Regions from separate parts of the Bacillus sp. FAU20 genome, predicted to be linked through region 3. Evidence: riboswitches for the same ligand, from Rfam matches in the RefSeq annotation. Region 3 holds a riboswitch; each other region holds the start of a gene.

Region 1 (8,222 bases), on a different contig from region 3:
TGCACAGTTTTATTGAACGTATGTGGCTTCATTGTTGCCCCAATTACGTAACGTCCACCGCGCTTTGGAGTAATGTAAAATCTTTCTTGAAAAATAGGTGCTTTTAAAAGTTGTTTTCTACTTTTTACCGCAACCACTTCTCCTTTAACTGGATATGTACCCCAATCACGGTGAAAATAACTGAGTAACTGCGTACTCCATGAACCTCCTGCAATAACGACTTTCTCACATGTGACAATACCTTCACTTGTAATAACTCCAGTCACTTTATTATTTTCAATACGGATATCAAATACTTCTGTTTGCTCATATATATCCGCACCGGAAATTGTCGCAGAATGTGCAAATGCTTTCGTAAGCTCTGGTGCAATAACATGACCGTCTTTCGGATAATATACTGCTCCTATAATAGATTCGGATAGATATGGCTCTTTTTCCCGCACATGGTCTCCCGTTAGAAAATAAGAATCTTCACCTGTTTTCTGCTGCCAATCCATAATGTGAAGAATTCTTTCCTTCTCATCTGCATTTTGAGCAATACGATAAATTCCTTTTTCTTCATATCCAATATCAATACCCGTCTTTTCACGTAAAACTGCTGCAAGTTGTGGAAATATAGCTCGGCTTTCTCTAGCAAGTTCAAATAGCGGATCATACGCATCCCATTCTGCTTGAACACCAAGTAAACCAGCAGCTGCTTTCGAAGCTTCCGATGCAATTCTTTGCTTTTCTACAATCGCTACTTTATGTCCTCTTTCTGCTAGAAAATGTGCAACTGAACTACCAATTACACCACCACCAATAATCGCTACATCATACTTCTCACACATGTTTTTCCGCCCACTTTCTTATTGATTCCTTATAAGACTTCGCTTTGCTATACGGGTTACTACTACTTAAAATTCCAGACATAACAGCAATTCCACTTACTTCACTTGCCAGAATATCCTTTGTATTCTCAGGAGTAATCCCTCCAATAGCTATAATTGGTATCGATAAGCTCCTTGCAATGTCCGAAATTTCTTCAAGCCCTCTCGCTGGCACACCTTTTTTACAATCTGTCGGAAATACATGGCCATAAACGAGTGAATCCGCTCCATTTTTAAATGCTACTATCGCTTCATCTAGCGAATGCACAGAATAACCGACATGCAAATAAGAAAACTTTTCTTTCACTGACTTTACATCTGTGCTTCGATATCCTAGTTGAACACGAGGAATATTTAATAAAATTGCAATATCAATTCGATCGTTTATGACAATTTTAGAAGCCGGAAAGCCCTCCATTAACAGAATTTCCACACCTTCATATAATTCCTTTGTACTCTTCTCACGCTCACGAATATGCAAATAATCAATCTCACTCTCAATTTGCATCGCTACATTCACTAACTCTTCGAATGGCATATGGCCATTTGAGATTACGTGGAGCTCATTTTTCATATTCATTCGCCTACTTTAAAATATTTTCGAATAGTTCATCGGCTGGGACGGTTTCTTTTGTCATTCCTTTGTCCTTCAGCCACTTATTTTGTTTCTCCCAAGACTCTTTTGAATCTGATAAGAATGGCTCATCTTTCGTTTCCATCTTCTCTAATAAAATTTTCATACTTTCCTTTTCAACTTCTGGCACAAGTGGGAAGTTTTCTTTTTCTTGATGATTTAATAAAATATTTAATGCTTCATCTGGATTTTTCTTCATGAAATCATAGCCTTTTTTCGTACCACGTAAGAAGGCTTGCAACGCTTCTTTATCTTTTTTCAACGTTTTATCACCTGTTACAAATACAAGCTCATGATAATTCGGTACACCATAATCTGCTGGATTAAAGTACGCTGGTTCATGACCTTCATGACGCATAACAGGTACTTCATGGTTAATGTATGCCCCTGTTACCGCATCCACTTTTTTCGTAATTAATGCTGGTACTAAATCAAAGCCAACATCGACTACTTTCACTGTATCTGGATTACCACCAGCTTCTTTTACCATCGTTTTTAAATACATCTCACTTAAAGGTGTTCCAGAATATCCCACTGTTTTCCCCTCTAAATCTTTTGGCGATTGAATGCCTGCTGACTTCAGTGATACAACATGATTTAATGGGGAACGTACGACAGCTCCAATTGTTTTCACTGGAATTTGTTCGTTTGCTTTTGCCATAACAACATCTGGTTGATAATATAGGCCAACCGTTACTTTTCCTGCAGCTGCTAAAGTTAATGGGTCAGTCGGATTGGAAGGGAATTTAATATTCACCTTTACACCTTCTTCTTTAAAGTAGCCTTTTTCAATTGCTGCATAAATAAAGCTATGTACCGCATTTGGGTACCAATCAAGCATGACCGTTATTTCTTTTTCTTTTTTACTCTTATCTGATGCTGAATTACTAGAACATCCAGCAATCATTGCAACTAATAATGTAAACACAAAGATGCGTTTTAATAATTTCATGAATGCTTCCTCCAACTAATGAATTTCTTTTCTAATATCGAAATAAGTATGACGAAGAAAATAGCTAATAACGATAACAATACAATGGGTGCAAATACACCTGCTCCGTCTAACTGCGTCATCATTCTTTTACTGAAATATCCTAGCCCAGCTTGTGCACCGAGCCATTCACCAATTGCTGCCCCAATTACACTAAGCGGAACTGCGATTTTTAAAGCTGAGAAAAAATAAGGAAGAGCAGACGGCAATTTTAATTTAAGAAAAACATCTTTTTTCGTTGCCCCGTATGTAACTAAAAGCTCTTCCCATTCTTTTTTCGTACTGCGTAGTCCATCATACGTATTGACCGCAATCGGGAAAAACGTAATTAAAACCGTAACAACGACTTTACTCCAAATCGTATATCCAAACCATAAAACGAAGAGCGGAGCAAGCGCTGTAATAGGAATCGTTTGTGAAGCGACTAATAATGGATAAAATGCTCTCTCCATCCATGTACTCGCATTCATTAACATCGCTAGCCCTACCCCAAGTACGATAGAAATTGCCACACCTATTAAAACGACATATAATGTTGCCGGCAAATGAACCGTAAATAATATATCTTTTAGTTTCCATATCTTCATTACAATTGCAGACGGTGACGGTAAAATGTACATTTCATCTACAATTATTGCTCCTACTTCCCAAAGGGCAAGTAAGATACTAGAAAGTGTAAGAGCAGGTAATAGCTCCTTCAACCGGTTCATCATACGAGTACCTGCCTTTGTAACATACTAAGAAGCTCATCTTTCAGCGCCAATACTTCCGGTTTATATAAATCTTTTCGTGTTCTGTTATGATCAAGCGGCACTATCCGCTCAGTCAAAGTAGTTATCGGCTGCTGCTCCACTACTAAAATTCGATTAGAAAGAAACAATGCTTCTTCCACATCATGAGTAATAAATAAAATTGTTTTTTCCCACTCTTTCCATTGTTCAAACAGCCATTCTTGCAAAGATGCCTTCGTTAAAGCATCCAACGCGCTAAACGGCTCATCTAATAACAATATCTCCCCGCCTGTTAATAAAGTTCGAATAAAAGATACACGTTGTCTCATACCCCCAGATAAATCTTTCGGATATTTTGTCTCATACCCTTGTAAACCAAATTTATGCAATAGTTCCTTTGCCTTTACTTGTGCTTCTTTCTTCGGCACGCCTTGGCATTCTAATGGCAAAGCAGCATTCTCAATAATCGTTCTCCACGGCAAGAGCATATCTTTTTGAGGCATATACCCTACAGGATGGCTCTTTGTTTCTATCAGCTCTATCTGACCAGTACTTACTTCTTCTAAACCTGTAATAAGGCGAAATAAAGTACTTTTCCCACATCCACTCGGTCCGATAATACTTACAAACTCTTTATCTTGTATAGAAGCATTTAATTCATTGATGATTGGTTTCTCATCATAATGAAAACAAACATTATGAAATTGTAGTATGTTCTTGCTCCTCAAATCCCCACATCTCCTTACGATAGGACATATCCCAGAATAAATATTCAAATCGACTGGAATATAGGAAAATCTCCTCTAATCGGTCAAGCTCTTTTTCAGACTTTCCAACTGCCATTTCATTTAATAAATCTATTAACCAAATACAGAGGTTGCCGTATTCTTCAGAACTATATCCTTGAATCCACTCACCAAAGAATTCATGATCCCTTGCTCCCGGAATATCATTTAAACGCTTTCCAATCTCCCAATAGCTCCACATACACGGAAGAAGTGCTGCTATTAATTCTGCAAGTGTGCCATTTTGAGATACAGACATCATGTAATTTGTATAAGCTAAATTTTTAGCAGATGGCTTTGCAGACTCTATCTCCTCTATAGAAATTCCAAGTCTTTTTGCATACTGTTTATGGATTGTCATTTCTCCATTTAATATTCCATCAATTTGTTCAGCAAATTTCCCCATAACTTGTGGATTCGTTGCCTTTACAACACCGATAGCATATAACTTTGCATAATCTAACAAGTATAAATAATCTTGAATAATGTAATACTGAAACTTATCTTTTTCTAACGTACCATCCCCCATACCTACTACAAATGGATGATTATGACTCATCTCCCAAACTGGTTGTACAGTTTCTAATAATCTATCGCAAAATTTCATTTCTCTATCCCCTTCCAGTATGTGTATATAAATAAAAAACCACTTCTCTATATAAGAAGTGGTTACAGCCAATAAAATTATAATTTATTCGTTGTTCCACTTCCCTTCGCTAGTATTACCTAGATCAGGTGTTATAAGGGTTAAGGATTATTCCTCTCTCAGCACAACAAGCACCCCTAGTGGTTTCAATATGAAATTTTCAAATAAAAAAGCCCCGTTTCTATACGCAAAGAAACGGGGACTCATTATTAGTGTCCGAATTGCTTCCCTACGCTAGCATAATCTAGATCAGGTAATAAAAAGGATCAAAGACTTAAGGTCTTACTCTCAGCTGGCAACACCAGCTCTCCTAGCAAACTATAAAATTATCACTGTCAGTATAACACCGTAATAAGACATCATCAACTTTTTTAATTTTCTTAATTATCAACATAATATCGAAGTTATACAATACATACATTCTATTTTAGAAAATAAAACACCAATTAATTGTATAAAAAGGAATCATTATCCTCAAAAAATTTATTTTTATATTGATTTCATATTACATTTATGTGAATACACCCACTATATTATATCTTTATACTATAATAAAATTACAACTATACAACTAGAGGAGGTCTCTATTCCATGAATATGAAAGCTACTGCTTTAACAGCAACTACTGTAGCGATTGCTTCTTTACTTCCTTCTATGGGTGAAACAAATGTACAAAAAGCAAACGCTGAACAATTATCTAATATTAAAACTGGGTATGTCAAAGTCGATCAAGTAGCATTACATACAGAAGATAACGTAAAAAGCACATCAATTGATACAATTCGCTTTAATACAAAAGTGAACATCCTTGAAACAACTAATGGTTGGTATAAAGTATCTGTTCATAATAAAGTAGGTTATGTACAAAAAGATGCTATTTTACTAAAAAACAAACTTCAATCTAATGATCAATACATCGTTAATGCTAATGCATTAAACGTTCGCTCTGAACCTAATTTAGAATCTTCCATTTTAGATGTATTACCAAATGGCAAGTTTATTACCGTTCAAGAAGATCAAGGCGAATGGTATAAAATCTCACATAATGGCCAAACAGGTTACGTACAAAAAGCATTCATCTCTAATGGTTCACAACCCTTAGTAAAAGGAATCACCGTTCAAAATAATACAAAATATACCGTTGCAACACCTAATCTAAATGTACGTAGCAACGCTAGTACAAGTAGCGCTCTACTCGGTTCATTACAAAACGGTACACAAGTACAAGTAGTAGAAACTGTAGGAACTTGGTATAAAATTCGTTTTGGCACAGGATACGGATATGTAGCAAAACACTATGTAGTACAAAATCAACCACAAGCTAAAACAGATCAGCCTTCATCAATTCCAGCTGCTTTCAAATTCCCCGCTCAAGGAAGAATTAGCTCAACCTTTGATATACGCTGGGAACAAATGCATTATGGTATAGATATTGCCGCTCCAGGAAACGTCTCTATCCAAGCTGCTGCTGCAGGTAAAGTTGTGAAATCTTATTATTCAGCTAGCTATGGCAATGTTGTTTTCATTGCGCATCAAATCAATGGGAAATTATATACAACTGTTTATGCTCATATGAAGGATCGCACTGTACAAGCTGGTGATCAAGTACAAACTGGACAATTAATAGGTCATATGGGAAACACAGGTCATTCATACGGGCAACATCTTCATTTTGAATTACATAATGGAGAATGGAATTTTGAAAAAACAAATGCAGTAAATCCACTGCCATATTTAGTTAGGTAAATTGTATGCCACGCAATATACCTCTTATAATTGAATACGTAGCCTTTTTAGGTTTAATCTGTTGTTTAATCATTTACAATACAAACATTGTATTTTTATCTATTATTATTGCTTTTGTTGCATTAGAAATTATGATGGAATCATTTCAAGTGCAACTAAAACAAAAAATTGCCCATATTTATAATGCTATTTTTCTTTTAAGTGCTCTCATAACAAATATAATTAGTAATGGCTTTTATTTATCTACTGTATTTCCAGTATTCTTTATGGCTGTTTTATTATTTGTAGCTAGATATATTAATGTCCCTTATAACCAAAAACAAAAACAAGAAGCTTAGAAAGAGGAGACACTGTGTACCAATCTTTCAAAGATACTCCAATAAAATACATATTGAATTTGTATAAGAAAACCAATACTTTTTTTGGTATACAAGGAAGTTATACTGCACAACTCCTCCTATATGGAATGCTTTTTCTTGTCTTAATCACTTTCTCCTTGTTTTACTAACAAAAAAGGATCTCACATAAACTGGAGATCCTTTTTAATTTATATGAATTTTTCATATCGAAAATATTGTTTATCCACAAGCATATTTTTCATAAATAAAGCTCAGATTATATTTTTTCTCTAAACTCATTCGTTGTTCGTCATCGCACCAATAGAAAAGAATATCATGAATCGTTGCGTAACGCTTATTTTTAAGAAATAGCCTAAAGAATGATGGTAAACAATCATGTAATTGTATAAATATATAATTGCGTAGTATTTCTTCTTTATATTCAATGCCCTTACAAATATACAGTAATTCTTCACAATAATATGCATGCTGTGGAACTTGTATCATTTCGAAAAATGGCACATAAGATAGTAGCTTTCCAATAAAATGACCGTATCGATCCATTACTCCTATCGTCATATGCTCCATCATTTCTTTCATCACATATAAATAATCATCTACATGCGTTGTCTTTAATGGGTCTAAGCGATCGGAAATTTGAGATAATACAGCTCTTTGACATGCTAAAACTGCCTGACTAGGTCCATAATATGATAGGAAATCTGTACACTTACGATATTTCCGTAATAAATCATGTGTATACAAATCATATACAAAAGTATTACAATACATCGCTAAACTCATCATATCACTATTTAATTGCTCTTTTGATAATGATTTCGCTCTCTTGCACATATAAAAGAATGTAAATTCCAATACTTCTTTATGAGATAATAAATGTTTACAATCGGTTATACACTTCTCATTAAATTTAACTCTATCCCAAATTTCAATATCCCTATCTGTCAATTCACCTATACGATATTTAATAATTAAATAATTTAAAGCAACTGATTGCGTCAAAAGATCCCATGTTTCATATTCCAATGAAGTATGAACAAACTCAGCTAATCCTTGCGCTATCATAAAATCATTTGCCTCTTCATACCAACCAATCTCTTGGCATAAGCGAAGAATACGCACTAAAGTTGGAATTTCATCTTTATGAAACTGCGGTAATTTCTTTGCTTTATTCATGCCATATACGATAAATGACGCTAAATTTTCTTCTTTATAAAATTCTTTCTCTTTCCATACTAATATAGTTCGTTCTTTCCCCTCACCTTTTGGGTGACAAGGTACAAGCAAAGAAAATAATTCAGCGAAATTATTTGGTTCTATATATGTATCTGTAACCAAATTCCAATTTGGATCGCCCTGTACAGCCTTCATATAATTCCCCTTCCCTTTTCATCTATGTAGGAAATATTAATTTATTATCGCGCCACTAAAAATTAATATTGTTATATTCAAAATCTCTCA
Region 2 (8,222 bases), on a different contig from region 3:
TTAACTAATGAATTTCGGAGGTAGTTTATCATGTTTTGGCTACAATTTCTTACCTTGTTACTCTGTATTTTTATTGGTGCACGCCTAGGCGGAGTTGGTTTAGGAGTAATGGGTGGAGTTGGTATGGCAATACTCGTTTTTGTCTTCCACTTACAACCTACCGCGCCTCCTATCGATGTAATGCTTATGATTTTGGCAGTAATTACAGCTGCTGGTGCTTTGCAAGCTGCTGGAGGAATGGACTATCTTGTTCATCTAGCTGAAAAAGCATTACGAAAAAATCCAAAGCGTATTACTTTTTTTGCTCCAATTGTTACTTATTTATTCACACTATGTGCAGGTACTGGTCACGTTGCCTATTCTGTACTTCCTGTTATTGCAGAAGTCTCTCGTGAATCAGGGATTAGACCGGAACGCCCAATGTCGATTGCCGTAATCGCTTCTCAACAAGCAATTACAGCTAGTCCAATTTCAGCTGCCACAGTTGCTCTTTTAGCAATGTTAGCTGACTATAAAATCACTTTATTAGATATTTTAAAAGTGAGTATTCCTTCTACTTTCATTGCTTGTATGTTAGCAGCATTTGTTGCTAGTAAGATGGGAAAAGAATTAAATGAAGACCCTGAATACTTAAAACGATTAAACGAAGGAATGATTCCTAAACTTGAAGAGAAAAAAGAATTTGTAGGTGTAAAGGGCGCCAAATTATCAGTTATCCTTTTCCTTGTAGGAACCTTCCTTGTTGTACTTCTTGGTTCATTTGAAGCACTTCGTCCAGGATGGATAGTTGATGGGAAGTTAGCTCGTCTTTCCATGCCGAACACAATTGAGATGGTTATGTTAACTATCGCGGCCCTTATTATTATTTTCTGTAAACCAAATGTAGAAAGCATTGTATCTGGTAACGTCTTTAAAGCAGGAGCAACAGCAGTTGTTGCTATTTTCGGTATCGCTTGGATGGGAGATACTTTCTTTAACGGAAACTTAAATATGATTCAAGGATCCATTCAGCATTTAGTAACAAGTGCACCATGGCTATTTGCTATCGCATTATTCATTCTATCTATTTTACTGTACAGCCAAGCAGCAACAGTTCGTGCCTTAATGCCACTTGGACTATCTCTTGGTATTCCGCCAGCATTACTGATTGCTATGTTCCCTGCAGTGAACGGATACTTCTTCATTCCAAACTATGGAACAATCGTTGCTGCCATTAACTTCGACCGCACTGGTACAACAGGTATCGGTAAATACGTATTAAATCATAGTTTTATGATTCCGGGCCTAATTGCAACATTTACTTCTATCGGAATTGGAATGCTCTTAATTTCAATTATGTTTTAAAGAAAAAGCACAAACCTTTATTTAAAAAGGTTTGTGCTTTTTTAATCAAATATTTGTTTAAATTTTGGGGCAGTCTATTTCTCCATGTAGCACTTAAAATACTACACGTCCTTCCCTACAAACTTCTCTTTACTTCTTCAGCTAATTTTCTCGTACTTTCATACGCAGATTCAGCTAAGCTAATTGCTGAAATAACTGAAACACCGTCCGCACCCGCTTCTATAACTGCCACTGTATTTTCAATTGTAATCCCACCAATACCAACGATTGGCACTGTAATTCCTTGTTCTCTAAAATAAGCTAATCCTTTCGTTCCTTGAACCGCTTTCGTATCTTTTTTCGTACTCGTTGGGAAAATAGGTCCAACACCTAAATAATCTGCTCCGTTTTCGATTGCAAAGCGTGCTTCTTCAATTGTATGAGCAGATACGCCGATAATTTTATCTCCCATTTTTTCACGAACAGATGTAATTCCTTCATCATCTTGTCCTACATGAACACCATCTGCATCTAATTCAATGGCTAATTCTACATCATCATTTACAATGAAAGGAACACTATATTCCTTACAAAGCGCCTGCAATTCTTTTGCAAAACGCACTCTTTCTTCTCCAATTAAAGCCCCTTCTCCCTTTTCACGAAATTGAAAAAGTGTCACTCCACCATCTAATGCTTCTTTCAATACAGATAAAGGATCCTTCGCGCAATTATTACTTCCCATAATAAAATACACCTGTAATAACTTAGACATTTTCTTTGTTTCAATGCGCATCGTGTGTTTCCTCCCCCTTACTTTAACTCCTCAATCTTCCCATACTTCTCAATATCATCAGAAGTAGTATTCGCTAACTGATTTAAAAATTCAATTTGGAAACTACCAGGTCCTTTTTCTACCGTTTTAGCCGCTGCTAGTTCCGCTGCTACTCCATAAAATGTTAATGCAGCTACTGCTGCTTTTACATAATCTTTTTCTACTGCTACAAATGCTCCTATTACCGAAGTTAGTAAACAACCTGTTCCCGTAACTTTCGTTAAAATAGGGTGACCGTTTCGAATAACAATAGTTCTCTCTCCATCTGTAACAACATCTTCTTTTCCAGTAATAACCGCAACTGTATTTAATTCGTCTGCTGCCTGCCTTGCAATACTTACAACATTGCCATGTCCAGTACCAGCGTCTACCCCTTTAATTTCCCATTTCTCATTAATAACATTTGCTATTTCAGCTGCATTTCCGCGGATAATTGCTAAATCGATTTCAGCCGGAATATGTCTCGCAACTTCTGTTCGATACGAAGTTGCTCCTGCACCAACTGGATCAAATAGTACTGGCACATTGTTCGCATTTGCTGATTTACCTGCGAGTAACATCGCTTCTACTTCTTCAGGACGAAGTGTCCCCATATTTAATACTAACGCTCCAGCAATGCTAGCCATTTCTGCTACTTCTTCTTTTGCATACGCCATTACAGGCGATGCCCCAAGTGCCAACAAACCGTTAGCAGTAAAATTTGTTACAACAACATTTGTAATATTATGAACAAGCGGATTAGATTCTCTCACCAAATCCACTACTTTACTAATTTCTTTCATATTCATCCTTTTCATCTCCTAACTATAATGATGGGAGATACACAAAAAGACACTTCGCGCGTACGCAAAGTGCCTGAACATGTGCTTTTACACTCTCCCTACGCTGGCATTATCCAACAGGTTCAAATGGTCAATGACGGACTAGTCATACTCTCAGTTTGTATCCACAAACTCCCATGTGTTTCTTATTCATCTACTTCAAAGTCTACTCTTATTCTAGTAAAATAACAAGTTCTTTACTTTTCTATTTAATATAGAAGCAACTGATAAAGTGAAACTTTAATCAGTTGGGATTTTGTTCACTCCATTAAAAACAGCTCAAATATGGAGCGAAACTGAATCTCAAGAAGATGTATGCTATATTTAACTTATGGAAATTTGAAAGGATGTTTTTAATATGTCAAAAAGCGTTGTAATCGCTGAAAAACCTTCCGTTGCACGAGATATTGCTCGTGTACTGAAGTGTGATAAAAAAGGAAACGGCTATCTTGAGGGTAGTAAATATATTGTAACTTGGGCTTTAGGCCATCTTGTTACATTAGCTGATCCAGAAAGCTATGATGTGAAATATAAAAAGTGGAATTTAGAAGATTTACCGATGCTACCTGAGCGTTTGAAATTAACGGTTATTAAACAAACTGGTAAACAATTTAATGCTGTAAAAAGTCAGCTACTTAGAAAAGATGTAAATGAAATTATTGTAGCAACAGACGCTGGACGTGAAGGGGAATTAGTCGCACGCTGGATTATCGATAAAGTTAAGATAAATAAACCAATCAAACGTTTATGGATTTCTTCTGTAACCGATAAAGCAATTAAAGATGGTTTTGCAAATTTAAAACCAGGTAAAGCCTATGACAATTTATACGCTTCAGCAGTTGCGCGTTCAGAAGCTGACTGGTATATCGGTCTTAATGCAACTCGTGCTTTAACGACTCGCTTTAATGCCCAGTTAAATTGTGGGCGTGTTCAGACGCCTACTGTAGCCATGATAGCTGCACGTGAAGATGAAATTAAAAACTTCAAACCACAAGTGTACTACGGCATCGAAGCTCAAACAATGGAGAAGCTCAAACTTACTTGGCAAGATGCAAATGGCAATAGCCGTAGTTTTAATAAAGAAAAAATCGATGGTATTGTAAAAAGTTTAGATAAACAAAATGCTACTGTTGTGGAAATTGATAAGAAACAGAAGAAGTCATTCTCTCCTGGTCTTTACGATTTAACTGAATTGCAACGTGATGCAAATAAAAAGTTCGGTTACTCTGCTAAAGAAACATTAAATATTATGCAAAAATTGTATGAACAGCATAAAGTGCTAACGTACCCTCGTACAGATTCACGCTACATTTCATCTGATATCGTTGGAACACTTCCAGAACGTCTAAAAGCATGTGGTGTTGGAGAATACCGTCCCTTCGCACATAAAGTATTACAAAAGCCTATCAAACCTAACAAATCATTTGTCGATGATAGTAAAGTAAGCGATCATCATGCGATTATTCCAACAGAAGGATACGTTAACTTCTCAGCATTCACAGATAAAGAACACAAAATTTATGATTTAGTTGTAAAACGTTTCTTAGCTGTTTTATTCCCAGCATTCGAATATGAGCAACTAACATTACGTACCAAAGTTGGTAGTGAAACGTTCATTGCACGCGGAAAAACGATTTTACATGCTGGTTGGAAGGAAGTATACGAAAATCGATTTGAAGACGATGATGTAACTGATGACGTAAAAGAGCAGATTCTACCTCACATTGAAAAGGGCGATACATTAACTGTAAAGTTACTTATGCAAACATCAGGCCAAACGAAAGCACCTGCACGCTTTAATGAAGCAACTTTACTTTCAGCAATGGAGAATCCTACAAAATATATGGATACGCAAAATAAACAACTTGCTGATACGTTAAAATCAACTGGTGGATTAGGTACTGTAGCGACACGTGCAGATATTATCGACAAACTTTTCAATTCTTTCTTAATTGAAAAACGTGGTAAAGATATTCACATTACATCAAAAGGTCGTCAATTACTTGATTTAGTACCAGAAGAATTAAAATCACCTACACTAACTGGTGAATGGGAACAAAAACTTGAGGCAATTGCAAAAGGAAAATTAAAGAAAGAAGTATTCATTTCGGAAATGAAGAACTATACGAAAGAAATTGTTTCTGAAATTAAATCGATTGATAAAAAATATAAACATGACAATATTTCAACGAAGTCTTGTCCAGATTGCGGTAAACCAATGCTAGAAGTAAACGGCAAAAAGGGAAAAATGCTCGTATGCCAAGATCGTGAATGTGGTCATCGTAAAAATGTATCTCGTACAACAAACGCTCGCTGTCCGCAATGTAAAAAGAAACTAGAATTACGTGGTGAGGGTGCAGGCCAAATTTTCGCATGTAAATGTGGCTATCGCGAGAAATTATCAACATTCCAAGAGCGACGTAAAAAAGAATCTGGAAACAAAGCCGATAAACGCGACGTTCAAAAATATATGAAACAACAGAAAAAAGAAGAAGAACCATTAAATAACCCATTCGCAGAAGCATTAAAAAAATTAAAATTTGATTAAACAAAAAGGTTCCTACCTCTATCGGTAGGAACCTTTTATTTTAGTGAATGATTTTACTTCCTTTTGCATTCTCAACAAATTTTTCACTTGATTTGTTAATTGGTGTTTTCAGTAATAACGCAGCAACGATCATAACTACTACGAAAGCACTTAACACAAGTAAATCTCGCGTTACGATATCCCAAAGCATTCCGCCAACTGTTTCACGAATTGCGCTAATTGCGTATGTGAATGGTAAGAACGGATAAATCGCTTGGAAGAACGCTGGTGTCATTTGGATTGGGAATGTTCCGCCCGATCCTGCTACTTGCAGTACAAGTAAAATGATTGCCATCGATTTCCCAACGTTTCCGAAAATAGAAACGAGTGAGTATACGATACAAACGAAGACTCCACCAATAAATAAACTAAATAACACAAACCAGAACTTATCGACTACGTACGTACCGAGTAAGAATATATCTCCCATCGATACGATAAACGCTTGTGAAAGACCTATCGTTAAGAATGTTAATAAACGTCCGAAGTAAATTTCATGGCTCTTATAATTCGCGCCCTCTTCGTGTACTTCTACCGTTAATAATGAAACCATTAATAATGCGCCTACCCATAATGCAAGCACTGTATAGAATGGTGACATCGCTGAACCGTAGTTCGGCATCGCAAATAATTTATTCTCTTTTAAATTTACTGGATTCGCAAAGTAATCACTTTGCTTTTCAACATCGTTTTTCAATAAGCGTATGATGTCTTTTAAATCCTCTTCAGATTCAAAATCACGAATTTTATCTGCTAATTCTTTAATCTTTTTCTCAGTAGCTGGCATTTCAGCTTTAATATCTGCTAATTTCTTTTTCCCGTCTACTAAGCCTTTTGATGAATCTTCTAGTAATTTTTTAACATCTGGAAGCTTTTTGTCTGCATCATTTAAAATTTGAGTTGTATTTTTCGACATCTCTTTTGTACGAGCAATTGCTGTATTGAAATTAGGTACAATTTCTGAATCATACGTCGATAATACATCTGTTAATTGAGCTGATCCGCCCTTCGCAGCGTTGTTAATACTTTCAATTACATCTTTTGTAGGTTTCTGGCCATTGTTAAGAAGTGTAATTCCCTTATTCGTTGCCTCTACACCTTTTTGTAAGCTGCTTTTCGCTTTGTTTAATTTTGCGATTCCATTATTAAGGTTTTTATCACTATTTACATCCGCTAAAACCTTATTTGTACTTTCTAGAACTGGAATCATATCATCAATTAAACCGATTCCAGATTGGAATTGACCATTTAAGCTATTTAAAGCTACTTTCGTTGAATCTAAACCGTTAATACCTCTATTTTGTACATCTTCTTTTGCTTTCTGTAAATCTGCTTTTGCACCTTCAAGGCTATTTTTTGCTTTATCATAATCTGCTTTTGCATTATCATATATTTGATTTGCATCAGCTTTAGCTTGATCTACCGCGCTAACTGCCTTTTTATAATCAGCTACAAACGTTTCATTGTAATCTTTTTCAGCTCGATCGATTAAAGCATTTGTTTCATTTAATTTCTGATTAATTCCATCACGCACATCTTGTTTAACTTCCTGACCTGTGCTAATTAAATCGTTTAAACGTTTAAAACGATTATTTAAATCTTGTTGTCCATTCTTAATATCCGTTAAATGCTCTTTTCTTGTTTTAAAGAAATTTTGCCCAAACTCAGTTTGAGCCCCTTGCTCTAAACGAGCCATAACATCAATTACATAAGAAAGATTGTCAATATGCGTTTGAAGATTATTAGATATAGTCGAAATATTTTTCTTAGCTATCTCTGGATCAACGCTTCCATTTTGCAATCCATCCATAACACTTTGTGCATAAGCTGTTCCTGCACGTGATGAGCTTAGAACATTATTTACTGTTTGATTAATATTTTGTGCTATCCCTTTATACCCATCACTATTCAACTTAGAAAGATCTGGTCTCGCTGGGAATTCAGGTAATCCATTCATTCCAGACAAATCAGGAATATTTAATTCTACACCTGGATTCATTAAAAAGTCAGTAAATGCAGCTGCACTATCCATAACGCCTTTTGCTGCCACTAAATCATTTCTTATCGTCCCTGGAGCATTTTTTAATGTTTGATCTTGTCTTGCAAAGAACTTATCTAAATTCGCCAACGCTTCCTGCCCATCATTTATTACACTCTCTACAACAGGTAAATCTTTCTGCGCTACTTTCACAACATCTTCTGCTCGAGTTGCATCATCTAATGCCTTATCCATAAGTGTATTCATTTCTGGGAACTGCGCTTCTAACTTAAATACAAGATCTTTTACTTTTTCGATACTTGGTAAATTTGTTTCTAAATCGATTCCAAGATCATTGAAAACTTTAAAAATCTCACCGTTTGCTGTTTTTACAAAGTTTTTACTAATTTCTTCTGTAATGCCTGATGCACCTTTTGCTGTAATCTTCGGTGCAATCGCGTTTACTTTTTCATTCACATAATAATCCAGTTCTGGTTTTTTAGGATTTTCATCCAGAACAGTTGCAATTTTTTCAGAGAAGTCTTTTGGAATCGTAATACTTGCATAATAATCCCCACGCTCAACTCCGTAAATTGCTTGTTTTTCATCTACAAATTTCCAGCCAAGATTTTTGTTTTTCTTAAGGGAGTCTACAATCTCTTTCCCGATATTAATGTCTTT
Region 3 (8,222 bases):
TATTTCCGTCTGCCGCTTAGATTTTTCTGTACTATAAATGCCAACACCTCCTAGTAACCGGTTTCTATGATGGTTAAGAAATTTCTACAAAAAAAAGCCCTGATTAGGGCTTTTTTTTCTATTTCTCCAGCAAAACTCTCTATGAAATTGCTAATCAAAAAAGACACACTTAGATTGATGCGTCTTTTTGTGATGCCTCTTTTGTGAAATCATATAAAGCAATTGCGCCTAAAAGGACAAGTATACCTTGAGGAACATCTAGCAAAATAGTTTTCCAAATTTCTGGAATTACCCATTTGATATCTGCTGCTGTTTCAAGATATGTTTGGAAATAGCTTATTGTAAAATTAATTATCCCTAAAAACACAAACAAAGATAAACCAAATCGAATTAATTTCTTATTTGTAAACATATAACACCTCTCAAAATTCATTGGATATTCCTGCTTTTGCTTCTTTATATTTCCATATCCCTATATTTAATTTTAACACATAAAGAACTCAAAAAGATACAATATGCATATTTGCATATTGTATGAACAGCATTCCATGATGATTTAGAAATTCCCGTAAAGAAAAAGTAAATCCGTTACAATTAACAGAGCCGGTTTCTTTTCTTATTTAACTTCATACCACCAATCTTTACGTTCTTTGATTGTAAAATAAGTGTGACAGAATTTTATCCAGTTAATTCGTAGACAATTAAATGAGCTAACTTATCGATATTCTATTTCGCCATATCCGTAGCACTAATAACTTTACGCAAATTTAACAAGAAAAAATATATAGATAGGTATGATCCATACCTATCTATAACATTACTTCTATTCTTTATCCAATTACGTCTTTTACGTCTGTATCCACTGGCCACTTTTCTAATGTATAAGCCATTTCCCAAAATGAATATTCATATTGACTGCTAATAATAAAATGCTGTTTCATACGCTTGCGGTCTGCCTCTGTTACTTTTTCAGCGATAGTATCTAAACGTGTAATTTGTTCTTCAACTAGCGTACGGAACCAATCAGATCCATAAGCAGAAATCCATTCGTTATAAATTGGCTCTTCCGGCTGACACTCTTTTAAGCGTTCGCCAATTTCATAATACAACCAATAACAAGGTAAAATTGCTGCAATGATATCTCCTAAATGTCCTTCATAGGCAGCACGATACATATGTGAAGTATACGCATATGCAGTTGGCGCAGGAATAAAATTATCTTTTTCTTCTTTTGTTATCCCTAGCTTTTTAGCAAAATTCTCATGTAAAGATAACTCGGCCTCATATGTATTTTGAGCATGGTGTGCCATACGAGCTGTCGTCTCTAATTCAAGAGCTTTTGCAGCTCCTAAAGTTTGCACTCTAGCAAAATGACTCAAATAATATGAATCTTGAAGCACATAATAGCGAAAACTAGCTAAATCTAACGTTCCTTCACCAAGTTTTTTTACAAAGGGATGGTTAAAACTCGCTTCCCAAATTGAATCTACTTCTTTACGTAATGATTGTGAAAAAGTCATTTAAATCCCTCCAATAATGTATAAAATATAAGTATTTATCCACAATTATTAAAGCTGTAAAATAAAAAAACTTTCTTTACAGGCGTAAAGAAAGTGAAATTGACAGTATTTATTTACTCATTAAATAGCAACGTCTTTCCCACTTCCCTACGCTGGCATTAACCAGATCAGGTACTAAGAGTCTCAAAATCACATTTGATCTCAGCCTATAAAAGGCCCCCCTAGTGGATAAATATTTTATTTTTATAATGTATTCATCATAGCATACTTCGTGAAACTGTCAAAAGAATTAGTTATATAATTCCCTTAAAATCCTTCTTCTTTTCTAACTTTTAATGATGTTTCAATAATCATATCTAATAGTTTGCTATAACTAATTCCCGCTGCTTCTGCACTTTTTGGCAATAAACTTGATTGTGTCATCCCTGGTAATGTATTAATTTCCATTACATATGGAATTCCGTCCTTCACCATCATATCAACTCTTGCATAAACACTACATTTTAATGCTTTATAACAAGCAAGTGACGCTTTATTTACACGTTCCTTAATTTCTGCTGGAAGTTCGATAACTTCCTCAACTGTACTAGTATCATCATACTTTGCATTGTAGTCAAAAAACTCGGCTGCATGTCGAATTGAAACTATAGGTAACTGTTTTCCATCCAGAATTGAACATGTAATTTCATCACCTTTTATATACTTCTCAATTACTACTTCAGAATCCCATTCGAATACAGTTTCTAGCATTGAGATCAATTCATTTTTATTGTAAACGATTTTCACCCCGACACTCGATCCGCCAGAGTTTGGTTTTACTACTAATGGAAATCCTAACTTATCTAACTCATCAAGCTTTAGATCCTCCATTTTTGTAAGTTCAATCCAATCTGGTGTTTCTACACCTTCATAACGTAAAATCTTTTTCGAAATATTTTTATCCATACATATACTGCTAGATAACATATTACTTCCGCTATAAGGAATCCCTAAACTCTCCAGTGTTCCTTGAACTGTCCCATCTTCTCCGTATTTTCCGTGTAATGCGAGCAACGCAAAGTCAATGTCTTTCGCTTTTTCAATTAAATCCATTTTTTCATTTAATGTAATTGGAACTATTTCATATTTATTTTTATCTAAATGAGCAATCATTTCATTCCCCGTCATAATTGAAACTTGTTTTTCAGACGATACCCCGCCCATAATAACACCGATTTTCATTTTCTCAACTCCAAATTTCATTTTTTAATGTATCACCAATTATTTTAATTCCCCGAACTATTGCTTCTTCTTTCAAGCGCGAAAATCCTAATCGGAAAGTGTTCGCTCCTTCTCCATCAGAGTAAAAAACATCTCCAGGTGAAAACGTAACGCCTTTCTCATAACACTTTTGTAAAAGTGTGCGGGCGTTCATATGCTCTTCTAGCTCTATAAATAAATGAAGTCCACCATCTCCAGTCATTCTTTTAAAAGGAATGTACTGGTTACATGTCCCGACAGCTAACTCATATTTTTTCTTATAAACAGATCTTGCCTTTTTTAAATATTTTTCAAAATATCCCTCATGTAAATATTGAAACAGAACAGCTTGATCTAGCGTAGATGTGTGAATCGTTCTTGCTCTTTTTACGCTTTCTAAATAATGAATCAGCTCTTTATCTGCAATAATCCAGCCTACACGTAAACCAGGGAAAAGTACCTTTGAAAAGCTACTAATATAAATCACATTATTGCCAGCTCCAGCAAAAGTTAATAATGGAGCTAAATGTGAACCTGAATAACGTAGTTCTTCATTAAATCCGTCCTCTATAATAGGAACGTTGTATTTTGAGAATAACCTCATCAATTCCGTTCTTTTCTCTGAACTCGTAACAATACCAGTTGGATTATGATAAGAAGGAATTAAATAAGCAAAATCAAAATCTTTTTCACGCAAACTTTTTTCAACTTCATTCGTATCAATACCATCCTCATGCATATCAATCCCATGAACTTCAAGTCCATGTAAACGGAAAAGCTTAAGTGCAGCGTGGTGAGTTGGATTCTCACAAATGACACGACCGGATTTTTTTGATAAAGAAGAGAGTACAATATCCAATCCTTCTGTAAATCCATTTGTAATTAGAATATCTTTATTTGAAATGTCTACACCTTTCATTTCCATGTAATGAAGTAAATAATTCATTAACGGTCTATATCCCTTTGCATATCCGTAGTTCAATACGATGTCCCCTTCAATGGACATACGAGTAAGAAAAGCTCTTTTGAAATTTTCAACATCAAATAGCTTCTCATCCGGGGCTATACTATTAAAAACAATCATTCCCTTTTCCCAACGAACACCATGTTTCATTAAATCTAATTCATCCGCTAATGCGGTCACTGTATTAAGTTTATTTTTCCAATCTATTTCAACAGACGAAGTGTTAGATATATCCACCTTCGCAACAAAGTTCCCTTTTCCTTTAACTGCATAAATGAGTCCTTCTTGCTCTAAATCTGCATAAGCAGCGAGTACAGTGTTTCTACTCACGCTTAGTAATTCACTTAGTTCTCTTGTTGATGGAATTTTTTGATCCCCGAGCAAATGCCCTTTCATAATCATCTTCTTCAAATAATCTTTCAATTGAATATAAACGGGACGATCTTTAACAACTTTAAAATCCTTAAACAATTTCTTCCCCCCTGCAATCATTTTTGCATATTTATTTCATTCTCAAAAGGTCCACGACATATGTATTTTTTATAAAGGGCGGTACAGTCTTACAAATCTTTTCGATATAAGTTAATTACATCTTTTAAAGCTGCAGCTGCAGCGCCTCTTGGATTAGAAGCCCCACCAATTGTAGTAACTTGTCCCATCGTATCTGTAAAGAACGTAATTCCTTTTTCAGTTCCATTTACTTTTGCTAACGGATGTTTTTTTTCTATTTGGCACGGTTCAACATTTAAATTGATATTGCCACCCTCATCCTTATATGTTGATGCTATTAATTTAATAATTTTATGTTGTTCCTTAGCATTTCGAATTTGCTGTTTTGTAACGTGCTCGATTCCTTTTATATGTATATCAGTAAGTGTTTTCTCTGTTTCCATTAAGCGGTTTGTCAAAAGTAACAATTTACACGCACTATCTGAACCACTTATATCTAATATAGGGTTTGTCTCAGCAATTCCTTTATTTTGTGCTTCTTTCAGTGCTTCTTCAAATGTCATATCTTCCTCATACATTTTCGTAAGAATATAATTAGTTGTTCCATTTAATATTCCTTCTATTTTTTCAATACTACAACCAGCTAAACTAAATTGTCCGATATCTAGTGTCGGTAGTGCAGCGGCTGTTGCACCGCTATATCGAATTCGTACATTTGCGCCTCTTGCTGCTTCATTTATTTCTCTCCAGTTTGTAACGAGCGCACCTTTAGAAATTGCTACTATATCCATCTGTTTCTCAATCGCTTGTTTCATATATTGTTTCCCTGGATTTCCATCTTTAAGATTTGTAACTGTTGATTCTACCAATACAGTACCACTTATGCTAGTTGTTGCACGTTCCTTCGGATGATACTCTAAATATTTTTCAATTGCAGCGGTACCGCCACCATACATTAATAAATGATGAAGTGATAAGCCGTCTTCATTATGTATTGCAATATTTCTCCCTAATACGCCACTTACAACTAATTGAATCCCATATGTTTCATATATATATGAATATTTTTCATTTAATAATTTTATAAACTCTCTGCCTACTGTTCCGTATCCTGATAATACAACTTGAATTTTCATAATATCCCCCCATATTTTTCTACCAAATCCCTCTTTCAATATAATATAAAGCGCTCTCGAATTCCATCGAGAGCGCTTTATTATTACCTATTTCGGTAAACGTGATAGCTTTTCAGCAATTGTTCTATAAAACTCTTGAATGCTAGAAAAACCTAACGAGTCTGAAACACTTAACCCTACCATGTCGAGATGGTCCCAATTCGCTTTCGTTTCGATATGATTCCATTTTCCAATCTGTAATGACTCATTATTATTTACAGTAACATTAGAAGATGGTGCAATCATAGAATTTGTATTTACTACACCATCATTTTGCCACCAAGAAGTATCAACTAGCGGACGGTTTTCTTCATATCTCGCATAAGAACCTAAGAAAAATGCATTTCCCATTAACACTTTATTCATCGTTATATGAGGCAAATGTAAACCTGTTATAGGTGCTGCTTGTGATGCATGTCCACTATAGGATAAATAATACACATCTGGTTGCGTCTTTACCCAATTATTTAACTTCTTTGCACCATCTGTACTTAAATCCCATTGACTTATATCTTTTGTATTTTTCCAAAGTGAACTATTTAGAATACGATTACTATATTGGAAAAAGGACTCTCCAGCATTCTTCTTTATACCCCATTGATCCAATTTAAAATCATATAATGATAAATTATTGTTTCCCCCAAAGCTTGCAGCTGTAATGAGTAAATCTTTAACAAACGGCAGTAGAAGACTACCATCCGCAAGTGTTGTACCGTTGTGAGGGGTTGCTAATGTTGTAACACTATGAACATATGATTTTCCGCCTTCAAATAGTGGTGATATTTTGGTGTCTGGATGATTTTTCACATAATTCTTTTCTTCAAAACTACCTTCTTTTAATAGCTGTACTAATGTTCTAATCGTTTGTCCACCCATGCTATGTCCAACTAAATGAACTTTATTTGTTTCACTCCAATTCGGCGCAAAACCACTATAAGTTCTGCCAAAACGATTATGTCCATGTTTCTCAGCATGTACTGCACCATAGTCTACTGTCCCACCGCTAATTTGTGCATACAATTCACATGCACGATCCCAGTTACTAGAAACAGGTCCAACAGCTGCGGTATGTACCGTATAACCATTTCGTTTCAAATCTTCCTGTATATCATAAACACCACCCCAATATTTTACGCCAAGCATTTCTTCTCTACCCCATCCAGCAAATCCATTCACCAATATGATAGGATAATTATTTTGCTGCCTCTCTTCAGCGTATGATATTTTCGCTGCGAATGAACATACGGTCACTAATGCAAAAAAACATATTTTTAAAAATAACTTCCCCATATTTTCTCCCCCCTAATAAAACGTTTACATTTTTCTTTTTAAAAAATTAACAGAATAATTTAACAACTTAAACATAATGTAAAGTATTTTATATACGTTGTATATATAGAAAACATATACAAATGTTGATAAATATTAATTCAAGTAAATATTTACTTTTTACAATATAACTTGTAAATCTATTTATTAGGATTTATAATTAGATATAGTTTCCTCATGTTAAAAAGATTTAAAAATCATAAGAAAACTAATCTCATTGCTTGAAAAGGAGGAAAAAGCATGCAAATTGGATCAAATATTCATACATTATCTCAACCTACTAAAATAACTCCATCTACTCTTGAGCATAATATTATCTCTTCTAGTAAACTTGAAAGTAAGAAAGTAAATGATCCTATCAAGTTTGATATTCGTTCATCTGAAAAAGAAATGAAACAGCCTGAGCATAAATTTAATGAATTAGATTTATGGAAGATGTTAAAGGATAAAGGTGTTCCTTTATGGATCATCCTTGAAATGCTACAAAAGGCTCGTACAGAAAAAGAAGCCCAAAATAATTCAGTTCAAAATTCAAATGCGATTGAGGGAACAAACGAGACTCGATTAAATGAAGTAATGTAAAGCATAATAATTGATTTGTCTATAAACTAAAAAGAGTTCGAAACTGATGAAATTTTTATCAACTTCGAACTCTTTTTTAAGGTTTTTCGCCAATCGTTACGAATTGAAAAGATACTTCTCCTTCCAAACCTTTAATTAACTTTTTTACTTTGACATTTTCATTAATCAATGTATTATCTGTTGACATTTTAGGTTTTTCGTCACCTAGAGATTTTTTCAAATGAAGAAGATGCATTTTCATTTCATTTGCCTTTATTTCTTTATACACACTATTTTTTGCTATAATCATATACCATTCCGTTGAATATTTACGATTGTTGCCTATCCAAGCATCACTATTGTATGTAACAGGAATCTCTTCCCCTCCTATTTTAATACTTTTCATAGTCATATCGGCTTCACTTGTAAATAATAGTGCTCCTTCTTTTGGGAATTTCGGTAACGTATCTATAATATAATTGGAGCCATTATCTTGTTTTCGAAAAAGTTTTTCTTTAATCAATGCTTGTGCTGTAGATTCATTTAAAATTAAGACATTTCCATTTCCAACTTCCCCTTTTTTCACAGAAAATACTTCATTTTCTTTCGTAATTTCCTGATAACGATTAATAATTGGTGAAATATTATTTTCATCTCCAATAATTAATACACCGTTTGCAGGAAATGGATTCTCCTTTTTAGAACATGCACTAAAACTTATTAATAGTAGTATCGTTAACATAAAAATAGTTAAAATTCTTTTCATCTCGTTTCCTTTCATCATACAGTTCATTTTTCTACATACTTTATTGTAGTCTTACAAGCTAATAAATTCTATTGCTCCATAACCTTATAAAGCTTTTGCAGATAACGCCAACGGGTTATAAAGAAATATAAAACTTGTATACATATAAATGAAATTAAAATAACGATAGAGCTATTTATGATAGAAAAATCGACTAATTGCTGTAATGCTATATAAGC

What was found. A riboswitch is a leader RNA that binds a small molecule or an ion and turns the genes downstream of it on or off. The one in region 3 is predicted to bind thiamine pyrophosphate.
Region 1: it holds a riboswitch for thiamine pyrophosphate, as region 3 does, so the genes downstream of both, tenA (thiaminase II) here and tenA (thiaminase II) in region 3, are expected to answer to the same signal.
Region 2: it holds a riboswitch for thiamine pyrophosphate, as region 3 does, so the genes downstream of both, thiM (hydroxyethylthiazole kinase) here and tenA (thiaminase II) in region 3, are expected to answer to the same signal.

What each region holds. Positions count from the first base shown of each region.
Region 1 is NZ_JBVYHY010000027.1:407,707-415,928, reverse strand. Features, by position in the region: gene thiO (glycine oxidase ThiO) at 1-830, opposite strand, end outside; gene tenI (thiazole tautomerase TenI) at 823-1,443, opposite strand; gene AC0OM3_RS27785 (ABC transporter substrate-binding protein) at 1,454-2,455, opposite strand; gene AC0OM3_RS27780 (ABC transporter permease) at 2,452-3,204, opposite strand; gene AC0OM3_RS27775 (ABC transporter ATP-binding protein) at 3,204-3,953, opposite strand; gene tenA (thiaminase II) at 3,922-4,617, opposite strand; TPP riboswitch at 4,702-4,805, opposite strand; TPP riboswitch at 4,866-4,978, opposite strand; gene AC0OM3_RS27765 (SH3 domain-containing protein) at 5,248-6,402, shown strand; gene AC0OM3_RS27760 (hypothetical protein) at 6,408-6,740, shown strand; gene AC0OM3_RS27755 (DUF3965 domain-containing protein) at 6,981-8,132, opposite strand.
Region 2 is NZ_JBVYHY010000027.1:83,613-91,834, reverse strand. Features, by position in the region: gene AC0OM3_RS26165 (anaerobic C4-dicarboxylate transporter family protein) at 31-1,344, shown strand; gene thiE (thiamine phosphate synthase) at 1,460-2,116, opposite strand; gene thiM (hydroxyethylthiazole kinase) at 2,134-2,943, opposite strand; TPP riboswitch at 3,016-3,125, opposite strand; gene topB (DNA topoisomerase III) at 3,335-5,524, shown strand; gene AC0OM3_RS26145 (YhgE/Pip domain-containing protein) at 5,565-8,222, opposite strand, start outside.
Region 3 is NZ_JBVYHY010000026.1:737,207-745,428, reverse strand. Features, by position in the region: gene AC0OM3_RS25600 (DUF3937 domain-containing protein) at 170-433, opposite strand; gene tenA (thiaminase II) at 831-1,520, opposite strand; TPP riboswitch at 1,648-1,753, opposite strand; gene AC0OM3_RS25590 (D-alanine--D-alanine ligase) at 1,827-2,741, opposite strand; gene pdxR (MocR-like pyridoxine biosynthesis transcription factor PdxR) at 2,746-4,194, opposite strand; gene AC0OM3_RS25580 (homoserine dehydrogenase) at 4,284-5,309, opposite strand; gene AC0OM3_RS25575 (esterase/lipase family protein) at 5,397-6,638, opposite strand; gene AC0OM3_RS25570 (DUF3914 domain-containing protein) at 6,918-7,259, shown strand; gene AC0OM3_RS25565 (lipoprotein BA_5634 family protein) at 7,336-8,022, opposite strand; gene AC0OM3_RS25560 (ABC transporter permease) at 8,073-8,222, opposite strand, start outside.